3 regions of the Paenibacillus sp. FSL R5-0914 genome follow, and region 2 is predicted to be linked to each of the others. Evidence: riboswitches for the same ligand, from Rfam matches in the RefSeq annotation. Region 2 holds a riboswitch; each other region holds the start of a gene.
The links. A riboswitch is a leader RNA that binds a small molecule or an ion and turns the genes downstream of it on or off. The one in region 2 is predicted to bind cyclic di-GMP.
Positions count from the first base shown of each region.

Region 1 (4,271 bases), on a different contig from region 2:
ATTACACCTCATCAAGTAAGTAATTTTTAAAGACTAGCACTACCTCTATTGTATATCATTCACGAATTTTGATGAAACCATAATCATGAATACCCAGGATTGGAGATATTAGCATGGATAGAAAGAGAAGATATCAGGCTTTATTTGATAATATTAATCAATATAACTCGGGTGAGAAGGGCATCACTAGAATTGCCTATACAAATGAAGAGCAGACATGTACGAGTGCTTTTATGCGGATGTGCAAGGCTGAAAATTTAGATATTCGGATGGATCATTGCGGAAATGTGATTGCTAGAAGAAGTGGGAAGATAGAAGGGCTCCCACCCGTTGTAATGGGCTCTCACTTGGATACGGTATATCAAGGTGGGAAGTACGATGGTGTAGTAGGTGTAACGGCTGCTTTGGAAGTGATCAAACGTCTAAACGAAAAAGGGATTGAAACGGATCATCCCATCGAAATTATTTCATTTGCCTGTGAAGAATCTTCGCGTTTTGGTATTTCAACAGTAGGCAGCAAAATAATGTCAGGGTTATTTCAGAAGGAGAAATATAGATCTTTGAAGGACAAAGACGGTATTACAATGGAAAAGGCATTTTCGCTATGTGCACTGGATTATAACAGTATTGATCAGGCGAGTAGAGAGAATGAAGAATTAAAAGCGTTTTTTGAATTACATATTGAGCAAGGTCCTGTCTTAATAAACAATAATAAAAGAATTGGAATTGTGACTGGAATTGCTGCACCCGTGAGGCTTCATATTCAAATATCAGGGAAGGCATCCCACTCTGGAACGACACCTATGAATATGAGAAAAGATGCTTTTCTGGGTGCCTCAGAAATAGCACTTGCGCTTGAGAAAGCAGCCAAACTCGAACAAGAATTTGGAACGGTTGCGACGCTAGGGGTGATAGATATCTTGAATGGCGCTATGAACGTGGTTCCGGGAGAAGTGGAAATTAAAATTGATATCAGATCTACTTCAGTGGCATCCAGGCAACGTGTGTTAGATCATTTATATCAGACAATAGCCTCAGTACAAGAGAGCAGACAACTTGAAATTGCGAGTACGGAAATCATCTCCGAGGAACCTGTCTTATTATCGGATGAGATCACTCATGCTCTAGAATCCATTTGTGAAGAGAAGGGGATATCGAGTCAACGGATGATCAGTGGTGCAGGGCATGATGCCATGAACATGAACAAACTTTGCCCAGTAGGGCTTATCTTTGTTCCCTCCGTTGATGGACTTAGTCATCACCCCAATGAATATACGGATTTAGATGATATCATTATGGGGATTGATATTCTAGAAGAAGCTGTTCTTCGTTATGCGTTTGTAAGGCAAACATAGTTCGTGTTGAGAAATAAGCCCAATGTGACATATTTAAATGTTACATTGGGCTTTAGTATCTAATTTTATAATTGTTCGCAGAATTGTTGCTTTACATTAATGAATATTATATTAAAGTTAACATTGATATTTGTGAAAATTTTCCCATGGAAAAATTAAAATTCACTACGGAAATAGGTCTTTTGGAAGCAACCTATTATTAATAGAGTATTTATGACTAATAATAGTGAAAACAGAATATTGGTAAACCTATTGAAAAGTAGGGACACAAAGCCATAGGGTCTAAATCTACATATAGATATGACAGCCGGTTGCATGCAGTTGGAGTTTCTTGATCTTATTTTTTGATGCATATGCAGCCGTTATCATTCTGATAGCGGCTTTTTTTAATTCGTTTTCTAATAAAAACGTAATAAATCGGAAAAAGGATGATAGTACATGGATCAAACACAACCACTGAGAGTATGGAGAATGATAGGCCTCGTCATAATGGCAACGTTGATATTTTGGGGGTGCTCTTACTATTTCATAAAATGGACTGCTAACTCTTATGAGCAAGAAGCGGTTGCTGCTACATCAGAAGCTACGATACATGCGAGTAGATCGATTGGAAATATGATACAGGGTGGATTAGATTCATTAGATGGAATTGCTGATTCTATTTCGGAAATCAATTATATGGATTGGGATAAGACCAAAAAATATCTGCATCACTTTGATAAAAAATATAATTTTATTCGAATTAGCATCAACAGCCCAGATGGTAAAGCTTACGCATCAGATGGGACGATGTTTGATGTATCAGATGAAGTAGGATTCCAAAAAGCTCTTCAGGGTATTAGCAGTATTTCTGATCCATTCTTAGATAAGATCTCTAATAAAGAAATTATCACGATCAATAGTCCACTTAAGTTTAAAGGTGAAGTGAAGGGTGCTTTATCTGCCAGCAAATATACACAGGATCTTTATGATGCTCTTGCAGTTTCCTTCTTTAAAGGTCATGGTTATTCTCAAATCATTGATCAAAAGGGACAAGTCATTATCAAATCGAAGAATCTCGAAGAGGATAAGTCCATTGATAACATATTCGAAAGTATAAGTATTGATTCTAGAAATAAGAAACAACTGCAAATCTTTAAAGAGAACATAACCGCAAAAAAATCTGGAGTAGGAATATTTTGGATTAACGGAGATAGCAAAATGGTTGGCTATTCTGGCATCCAGGGGGTTGAGGACTGGTATATTCTCTCCGTGATACCGAAAGATGTGATCATGGCCAAAGCGTCTCAAATGAGTCAGGCGACTTTTTTATTATGTGTAATCATGTTTGTCTTATTATTGATCATATTTGTTAACATTCTATTAAATAAGAGCAAAATTAGGAAACAGATGGAGAGGATTGCCTTTGAGGATGAGTTAACACATCTTCCTAGAACGAATAAATTTGTTATAGATGCTCAGTATTTACTTAAAGAGAAACCGAATACAAAGTTTGCTGTGTTGCAATTTGATATTGAACAATTTAAATACATAAATGAAATTGTCGGTTTTCATGAAGGAAATAGCATTTTGATTCAAGTGGCTAATAGCTTAACAGCAAACACATTAGACGAGGATGTCATTGGACGCTTAGGGGGTGATCGTTTTATTCTTTTCACTTCGTATGACAATAAGGCGGAATTATTCATCCGTATACAAGTACTTACTGAACAAATGAGCGACTATACGTTTGGAAATGAAGAAGGTTTTAGGCTAGTGATTAATTGTGGAATTTACTGTATAGATGATCGTCAGAGCGATATCCTCACATGTATTGACCGAGCAGGAATCGCTTGTAAGTCCATTAAAGGTGGATACAAGAGCTCATGCACTTTCTTTGACGAACAATTGCTATTGCAGATACACGAAGAGCAAGACATCGTAAGAAAGATGGATGCTGCCATGACAAATGGTGAATTTATAGTATATTTACAACCGAAAATGGATCTGCGAGTGAACAGTTTTCATGGCGCTGAGGCATTGGTTCGATGGAATGATCCTCAGAAGGGACTTATATCTCCTGCAGTATTTATCCCCATATTTGAGAGGAATCGCTTTATCGTGAAATTAGATTTAATGGTGTTTAAATCAGTATGTATCATGTTGAGTAAATGGATCCAGGAAGGAATCCAGCCACTTCCGATTTCAGTGAATATATCGCTTATAACCCTATATCATAATGATTTCCTGCTCCATTTGACGAATATTATTAACAGGTACCAGGTACCTGCTAGATTGATAGAGTTAGAGCTGACCGAGTCTATTGTATTCCAAAATTTAGAGTTTGTTAGAGATATTTTGTTGGAGTTGAAACGTAAAGGATTTTCCATTGCTATCGATGATTTTGGGACAGGTTATAGTTCCTTAAATGTATTGCAATATTTCCCTGCTGATGTCATTAAGTTAGACAGGGCTTTTCTGATGAGTAAGTCAAATGATGAGACAGGGAAGATAGTAATTGCCAGTATGGTCAAGCTAGCTAGGGATTTAAATATGAAAGTTGTGGCAGAGGGAGTTGAGACAGAGGCGCAAATTGATTTTTTGAAACAAATAGATTGTGAAATCGCTCAAGGTTATTATTTCGCGAAACCAATGCCAGTAGCAGAATATGAAAGCTTAATTAAAAGTACATAGGGAGTGCAAAGCATGAGGAAAATGAGAAATTGGACTATCGTAGGCAAAATTACTGTTACAAATTCAATATTATTGTTGGGTGCTCTGATCATTGCGATCGTTGGTAGTGTGTATTTCAGCAATATGTATGCGAACTCTAGAAGTATGTATAAGAACGATCTTACGTCAGTTTATGCACTTGGGAAATTCGAATCTAATAATCATGAAATAGTAACCTTAACGAATAAGATGATCGCTAGTCAT
Region 1 covers NZ_JBBORH010000003.1:278,672-282,942, forward strand. Annotated here, with positions in the region: gene MKX60_RS24545 (Zn-dependent hydrolase) at 114-1,355, shown strand; cyclic di-GMP riboswitch class I at 1,588-1,674, shown strand; gene MKX60_RS24550 (bifunctional diguanylate cyclase/phosphodiesterase) at 1,794-4,028, shown strand; gene MKX60_RS24555 (methyl-accepting chemotaxis protein) at 4,041-4,271, shown strand, end outside.
Region 1: another riboswitch for cyclic di-GMP. It lies ahead of MKX60_RS24550 (bifunctional diguanylate cyclase/phosphodiesterase); the one in region 2 lies ahead of MKX60_RS00735 (transglutaminase-like domain-containing protein).

Region 2 (4,271 bases):
GGTGGGCCGTTACCCCACCAACTAGCTAATGCGCCGCAGGCCCATCCCTCAGTGACAGATTGCTCCGTCTTTCATTCTTTCTTCAGGAGAAAAAAGAAATTATCCGGTATTAGCTACCGTTTCCGGTAGTTATCCCAGTCTAAGGGGCAGGTTGCCTACGTGTTACTCACCCGTCCGCCGCTAAGTTACTTTGAAAGCAAGCTTCCAAAGTAACTCCGCTCGACTTGCATGTATTAGGCACGCCGCCAGCGTTCGTCCTGAGCCAGGATCAAACTCTCCAATTAGTATTGAAAAGAGCGATATGCTCATTTTGAAACATCTGACGAGAAAATTAATTCTCTAAATTTTGGATTTCACTTTCGTGATTTCCTACTCACTCGTTGTTCAGTTTTCAAAGATCAAGTTCTCGTTGACGCCGTTTAATGTCTCAGCAGCAACTCTTATAATATATCATGTTGTTCTCAGTAATGCAAGCTTTATTTTTCGAAAGCCGTTTATATAACTCTCTCAAACATTGCCTGTACGCTGTCTAACAACGCTTAACTATAATAACCTATCTATTCATAGAAAAGCAACCCCTAATAGAAAAATAAACAACTAGCTTAATAATTAAGCTAGTTGTTTATTTAATAGAGTTATGAATCTAGCGATGCAAATTAATAGTATTTTGCTGCAGTATACTTACTTGAAGCCTTAATAAAATCCGTATTCTTCTTACTCTTCGCTGACGATGCATCTACCGTTGTATCAATAGTAACCCATTTCCCATCCATCAACACTTCATTCCATGCATGGTATTGCGTAACGTAGCTAGTATTCCCCATCACCAATTTAGCAGGCACATCTACACTACGCAGCATTGCGGCAAAAAGAGAAGCATAGTCATAGCAGATTCCTTTTTTAGTATTCAAAGTGTTGTTAATGTTCGGAATGTAATCTGTTGTTACGTTATTAGCAAGAGAATAATCGTATTGTACATTAGCAACTATATAGTTATAGATTGCCTTAACTTTCTCTTCATCTGTTGTTTTGCCTTTTGTAAGCTCTTTTGCCTTAAGGATCGCTTTATCAGAAGAACTCCATTTCACATTCTGTACGGAGCCCAAATATACGGAGTTCGAGTCACTCATGGTTACGTCTACTACTTCGGAATATAACGCTTTGTATTTATTGCCGGTTGTGTTCTCAAGAACAGAAACCTTATAAGTACCATTACCTTGTTGTAAAGGGAAGTCCTCAGCTTGTCCAGAAGCATATAAGTTATATGTATAGCTGCTGTTGTCTTTAGTGATCATGAGTTTGATTCTTTTATCTTTCGGAATATCATAGTTAATTCCAATAACACCTTGAGCCACTTTCGATGTAATCAACCAGCTTGCATCTACACTTGCGGCTTGAGCTGTGCTTACCGGAACCGCAGTAATCAGTACGAACAGCGCCACCATCATAAAATAAACCTTTTTCACGGATAAAACCCCTTTCGGTAGCTGGCTGCCATCCTTTCGGGAAGGCCCTTTAGCTTTGCGTCCCTACCTTTCGATAGGTTTGCCGTTATCGTATAAGCTCTATCTGTTCTAATTTCACTAGACAAATTAAGAGAATCAGTCCAAGTAGAAATATGAATCTAAGATTCTTATATATTTTATAAAAACAAAAAAAGCCTCTTCATTCGGTAACTGGCTGCCATCCTTACGGGAAGGCCCTTTAGCTTTGCGTCCCTACCTTTCGATAGGTTTGCCGTTTATCGTGTTTAGCTTTTATAGTCTTATACTACCATATTTATCCTCGTAAACAAGAACAAAATTGCTAGATTTACTATTATTTTATAGTTATTTCTCTGTATTTGAATTCTCTTGTTATTTCTCGTCAACGATTAGGAAAGCTTGGCATGAACAATCAAACGATGTGTAGGATCTACTAGTGGGTCACACGTAATTAGAGTAAGAATTTTATCTTTGTTATTCCCGTCTAGAACAGACACATCACTAGGAAGTACAACAGAAATATCATAAACCTCGTAATTATAGGTCTGATCGCTAGTCTTTACCGAAATCGTATCCCCAATCACAACCTCATTCAATCTGTTAAACAATCTGCCCGTAGTTCTAGCTCTATGTGCAGCTATTGCGGCGTTCCCTATTTCTCCTATTGGAGTTGTTTCTTTCATATGGGCCGCCGCATGCTTCATATTCGCTTTAGTAGCCCCTTCTAATACTGGCAGCTTCAGATCGATCTTATCGATCTCAATTAATGCGATAACTTTGCCACCCACTTCAATTTCCGGTTCCGGCTTTTCTGTTTCTTGCGGCTGTGCTTGTGCATCTAAAGCTGATTCCTCAGCTAGTAGCTGAGTGACCTCGGCATATCTGCTCTTCAGATCAGGTGGTGGAGTACTTTCACTGGTGCTCAGTTCAGCCGATTCTAATAGCTTATCCTGCTGCCAGTCGTTATACCATTCGTTAGCTTTTGGATAGAGCATGATAAGGATCCCCGCCAGTATGAGCACATACGAGAATTTACGCATGATTTTCACCTCCGTAGATTGGTTCTACTGAACTTTAGAATACCCATTTACGACTTCCGAAGAAGTTAATGATCACCGTCACAAACGTTACTAATACCTTAGAGATCAACACTTGAATGCCTAGTTTGTCAGTCAACAGATGCATTAGCAACAACGATATTCCGAGTACTACCAGATTCAGTACGATAAACTTCAGCAACTGCGTCTTATCAAAACCCTCTTTATTGCCACGATCACGATCCTTGAAGGTTACTTTTTTATTCAATATAAAGCTGTTCGCTGTCCCTGCACTATAAGAAATCACCTGTGCCAACGCATATACCATCCCAAGTGAGTTCAGTAATGTGAAGATTACGAAATCAATGAGGGTATTTACCAGACCTACAGCATTAAATTTGAGAAACTGTATGAAAGCAGTCCGAAAGTTCTTATCTGACATCTTTGTAATCCTTCCGGTGATCCACTTCTTCTTCGTTACGATATCCTATGGTCTCACTGACAATATACAACGGTCTATCCTTAGACTCGTCATAAATTCGTCCAATATACTCACCGATTACACCTAACAGCATCAGAACGATACCGTTAAAGAGCAAATTGACCCCTACAATGGAAGCCCAACCTGGAACCGTCCATGAGGTGAAAAAGATTCTTTGAAACAATACGAAGAATAAATAGAGAAAGCTCGAGAAGGAAAGAAAGAATCCGACATACGTAGCAATCTTAAGTGGCTTATGCGAAAAGGAAGTGATCCCATCCAGCGCAAAACGAATCATTTTCTTAAGAGGATACTTAGTTTCTCCTGCAAATCGTTCTTCCCGCTCATATTCCACCATCGTCTGCTTGAAGCCGACCCAGCTCACTAAACCTCTGACATACCGGTTTTTTTCCTTGAGACCTCGCAAGACATCACATACCTTACGATCAATAAGACGAAAATCACCTGTGTCCGTGGGAATGTCTACACTTGTCATGCTGCTGAGCAATCGATAAAAGATCTTGGCCGTTACCTTTTTGAACATCGTTTCTCCACGGCGCTTCAGCCGCTTCGCATACACAACGTCATAGCCCTCTTTCCACTTCTCGATCATTTGCAAAATGACCTCCGGTGGATCTTGAAGGTCAGCGTCAATAACAACAACCGCTTGACCTTCGGCATAGTCCATGCCAGCTGTAATCGCTACCTGATGTCCGAAATTACGCGAGAAGTCAATTAGCTTGACGCATTCATCCCGATCACTGATCTCCCGAATCATCTGGGCCGAACGATCACGACTTCCGTCATTAACGAAGACTAGCTCATAAGTATCGCCGCATTCGTCCATTACTTTTTTCAAACGTTCGTAAGTAACGCTAATTACTTGCTCCTCATTGAACATGGGTACAATTACACTATATCTGGCTTTCACCTTTATTCCTCCTAAAAGCTTTATGGAGCGTTACATCTTTCTGTACTTCATAATAACGCTGTAAGCATAAACTTATTGTTATAGATATTTTTAAAAAATCTTAGAAAACCCAAGATGGGAACCAACGCAGCATATTCTTCACATAATCTCCGCTTACCTGCATCCCTGACAGGACAGGGTAGAACGCGACAAAGAGCAGTAAAGCAACAGCCACATAGACATAACTAACATAACGAGCCTCAGGATATTTGCTATCTAGCAACTTCATTATATATACAATACCAAGAATCATAAAAGGCACCATAGCAAAATAATGGTAGATAAAGGTTTCCCTTGGG
Region 2 covers NZ_JBBORH010000001.1:187,616-191,886, forward strand. Annotated here, with positions in the region: rRNA gene MKX60_RS00730 (16S ribosomal RNA) at 1-284, opposite strand, end outside; gene MKX60_RS00735 (transglutaminase-like domain-containing protein) at 657-1,466, opposite strand; cyclic di-GMP riboswitch class I at 1,480-1,560, opposite strand; cyclic di-GMP riboswitch class I at 1,669-1,749, opposite strand; gene MKX60_RS00740 (class D sortase) at 1,874-2,524, opposite strand; gene MKX60_RS00745 (GtrA family protein) at 2,559-2,963, opposite strand; gene MKX60_RS00750 (glycosyltransferase family 2 protein) at 2,953-3,933, opposite strand; gene MKX60_RS00755 (phospholipid carrier-dependent glycosyltransferase) at 4,034-4,271, opposite strand, start outside.

Region 3 (4,271 bases), 290 kb from region 2:
ATCTTCGGCAATCCGGCTGTGCTCCGATCTTCTTGAGCAGCACGAGTGAAGCCTTCCACGACAGGGTTGACGAATTCCAAGTGACTTGGGTTATTCGCTAGTGTTATTCTTGTGCGTACGGTTTCTCCTTCACGGACAGCGCGATCTGCACCCAGATGGTATTTCACATCACCCGTCCAGCCATAGTTAATGCCTGTAGAGCCTTCGGAAGGGAAAAGCTCCTTGTTCGGAGAATGATGAAACTCTGAAAATATAATGTCATAAGGTTTGCCCAAAATATGTGCAAGAACGTTGAGGCGACCACGATGCGCCATGCCCATCAGAATATGCTCTGCGCCGTCATGCGCAGCAGCGCGTACGATTTCATCCAGCATCGGTACGAGAGCGTCATTGCCTTCCAAGCTGAACCGCTTCTGACCCACAAAGGTTTTGTGGAGGAAGGTTTCGAATTGCTCTACTTGGATCAGGCGGTTTAGCAGCTCTTTACGTTCTGCATTATTTAAAGGCGCTGGTGAGCTTGTGGATTCTGCCTGTCTGTTCAACCATTTCAGTTCTTGTTCTTCATGCACATGCCCGAATTCATAGGCGATTGTCTTGGTGTAAGCCTGACGCATACGCTGAACTGCATCCCATCCGGTATGCACATCATTCGGCGCATTCTCCCAAATGAGCGTGGCAGGTAGTGCGAGCAGATCCTCACGAGTCAGCTCATAGGTTTCGAGTTCAAGATATTTAGCCATGGGATTGTGATCGCGCTCAAGCGGATCAATATCAGCGGCCATATGGCCATATATACGAATATTAGCGATTAGCTTGGAAGCTCTTACTGCCTTTCTAAGCCATTCGGTGTCTCCCGAAATGCGAGGCTGTGGAGCCGGTTCGCTATCCGGTGTTAGGGGTGGGGGACCCGAATTTGTAAAAAGCTCGCGATAATTATTCTCTACGGTGGAAGGATCTTTCACAAACTGTTCATATCTTTCTTGAATGTAGCCTAAATTGGGTCCGTAATACTTACTCCAAATGGATTCGTTATAGGGCTCTTTGGCTGCCATGAATACATCCTCCTTAACGGATGAACTCCATACGTGACATTTTGTGTCAACGCTTACTGGAGCTGTGATGATTGCGGTTTCATTTCTCATCTTATTGTGCTACTTTCCACACGTGTAATCAATTCATTCTTTCGTCCAATACGTTCGCAAAATGGTATGGGTTAGCTTGTTCTAATGAAAAGAACGCTGTTTCTTCTCATTACCCATTCCTAAGGCCCACTAAAATGATTCTAATATCCTTATTTTTAACTAATAGGGAAGGAAGTATCATTATATTGGCTTAATTAATTTTATGAATGGGACGAGTATCGTGTTAATAGGACAAGATATCGCACAAAATCGCTTCTATTTTTTGTTTTTTAATGGAAAAACTAATCAGAAATCGACACACTTTTCCACTTTAGTATAGTATAATGTTATTGCAGTTAGCGATTTTCATATATTCAAAGTAGATCCTTTCGTGTAAAGGGTCCAGTAAAAGGTAAACCTGCCGAAAGGCAGGGGCACAAAGTCGCGGGTCTAAGGTAGAAATACTATGACAGCCGGATTGCCTGGGGACTAAAATCTTAGGAGGAGATTTTTTGGACAAGTCCAACCAGGGAAGCAACAGAGAACAGCAGGTCATTGATCTAGACGTAGAGTGGGTCCATTTATTATTAGCAGCTAAGAAGGCTGGCATAAAGGCAGATGAAATTCGTCGCTTCTTTCATGAGAAGACTGTGCAAGCCGTGCAGTAATACATTCAGAGCATTAGATATCAAAAGAGCACAGCGATAACTCGCTGTGCTCTTTTTCTTTATATAAGAATCTATAAGTTTCAGACTTGGTCCTTATATTCTGCTAGAATTCAAACGCCTTCGCAGTCCATGTTAGGAGGCGAAGGCGCTTATGTTTAATAGTATGAGTAGAAGAGGATCTTATCAGGTCAGGTGGAATATTAATCCTTCTGATCAAGGCGCCATTTCTGGTAGTCCAGAAACTCCTTGAATTCGCGTTTGCTTATGCCTGAGGCCATAGCTTCCTGCACCAATCGGAACCATTCCGAATCTAAAGGTGACTCCTCAGCATCATTAGGTTCTCCATAGAGCAAAGCGTGGATGGATACCTGAAGCGCATCGGCGATCTTTTCGATAAACTGGATTGAAGGATTGGATTGGATGTTTCTCTCCACATTGCTAAGATACGACTTAGCAACATCCGCTCTGTCCGCAAGCTCAGATAGGGACAATCCCTTTTCTAGGCGGAGATGCTGGATACGTTGGCCCATATTTTGTGGCACTATGCTGACGCCCCTCCGTAATTTTTGTTATTAGTATAGCAAATATCAATAAATTCGACAAAGTTTATTGTAAAGAGAAGAGCAGCATCTACTTATCCGCTTTCCGGAATAAGAATCTGCTGCTCTTCGAATGGAAGACTTATTAGATTATTTAGCGGATCCAGCAGTTTGCTTACCTACGAAATCCCAAGTCAGAGTTAATGAATCTTTTTGGAAGTAGTTTTGCTCTTGGCCGTTATCAACAAATTCGAATTGAACGGTGAAGCTATCATTTGTGCCGGCCTTAATTCCAGATGCTTCGCTAGTACCCCAGATTGCATCAAGTCCAGTATTTTTTACGAGATCCGGTGTCTGAGTCTTCAAATCGGCCAGGGTAGTTTCCCAAACTACTTTCTCTTCACTACCAGGTAAGATGCCGCTTTTATCTTTATTCACCAGGAATTTAACTTTGATGGATTTTGCCAAATCGTTAGCGCCGTTGTTACCACCTACATCATTAATAGAGGTAGCTGTTTTGAGGAGGATCGAACCGATATCAAGTGTACCGTCATTTTTTAGTTTGAAGTCTCTTTTGATCGTATCGCCTGGCTTCAGATCCTTCAAATCAACGATAACAGAAGGATCAGAGTTCAAATCCAGTGTACCTGCTGCGAATGTAGCGGTGCTTTGTGCAGTGTCGCTAAAGTAAGCGAAAGTTCCTCCACCAATCAATGATAAACCCAGTGCTGCAGATGCTACGCCAAGACCCAATGTTTTTTTGATACCCATAATTAAAATTCCTCCTCGGTTTTTGTGGTTTTTTTATAAAAGTTATATATTGTAACTTCCGGTTCGTAAGCGGAAGCGGACAATCAACGGATTACTGTATTTCAGTTGGAGGTGGGGAGGTGGGAAGTATAGCAGCATTTTTCTTTTCGAGTGCAGCTACAGCCTTCCATGATGAATACAGGGCATAGAGCAGGAGCATCAAGCCTGGTACGATCATGAGCACAACACTTCCAGCTTTGGAAACTGCGAAATTCATAGCGTAACCTACGTAAGGTACGGTGACCCCGGTATACTCAGCTACAACATTCGTGGAACTGGTAGGGTTCATATCGGGCGCATCATTGTTATCGCCTTTCGTGCGATACATGGCTTCACCAGTAGCGTTGTTCATTGTTGCTTCTACAACACGGTGAGTAATGAGCAGGTTTTCTTCATTTCTAAAGGTGATCACATCGCCTTTTTTGAAGCGATTCATATCTCCTCCGGGTTTTAAAGCGACAATCGATCCGGTTTGAATCCCTGGTTCCATCGAACCTGAGAGTACCGATTTGATCTGGTATCCGAAGAAGGCAGGTTCACCGCCGGAGGCCTTTGATAAAACTACGGCTACCACCAGCAGAATGAATATCACAAGCATGATGCTCGATAATGTATTGTTGATCATTTTTTTAATCCGCATATTATTCGCCACCTTTAACTTGTTGAGGGTCCGAAGGGGCTGGTGTTGCTACCGGTGGGGAAGTGGTTGTATCTTCCGCTTTTGGCGCCTCCTGAGGAACCGCTTGCTGTGGTACATCTTTTGGAATCGTTAGCTCTTCACCAATTTCCGGAACGACCGGGTTAGTGGCTGGGGCTTCAGGCTGTTCTTTATTTATTTTCTCTGGAGCAGCTTCACCTGTCGGTGGAGTCACTTCCGATTTTGCTTTCTCCTCAGCTTCTTGCTTTTCTTTTTTCTCCAGTGCCAAACGTTCTTCTTCTTTCTTCGTTTGTTCCAGCGCCTCTAGTCGGGCTTTCTCAAGTGCTTCCAATTGTTGTTCACGGGTTTGACTGATCATTTGGAGCTGACTCTGAAGATTGCTGATTCCTGAAGTAGCCGATTCTTTAAGACCATTCATTTCAGTATTGAGATTTTCATAAGTGGAGGTAAGTTCGCTAGAGATATTTCCGGCCGG
Region 3 covers NZ_JBBORH010000001.1:480,355-484,625, reverse strand. Annotated here, with positions in the region: gene MKX60_RS02055 (2-oxoglutarate dehydrogenase E1 component) at 1-1,052, opposite strand, end outside; cyclic di-GMP riboswitch class I at 1,523-1,607, shown strand; gene MKX60_RS02050 (anti-repressor SinI family protein) at 1,634-1,789, shown strand; gene MKX60_RS02045 (helix-turn-helix domain-containing protein) at 1,990-2,319, opposite strand; gene MKX60_RS02040 (TasA family protein) at 2,479-3,099, opposite strand; gene sipW (signal peptidase I SipW) at 3,191-3,778, opposite strand; gene MKX60_RS02030 (hypothetical protein) at 3,780-4,271, opposite strand, start outside.
Region 3: another riboswitch for cyclic di-GMP. It lies ahead of MKX60_RS02050 (anti-repressor SinI family protein); the one in region 2 lies ahead of MKX60_RS00735 (transglutaminase-like domain-containing protein).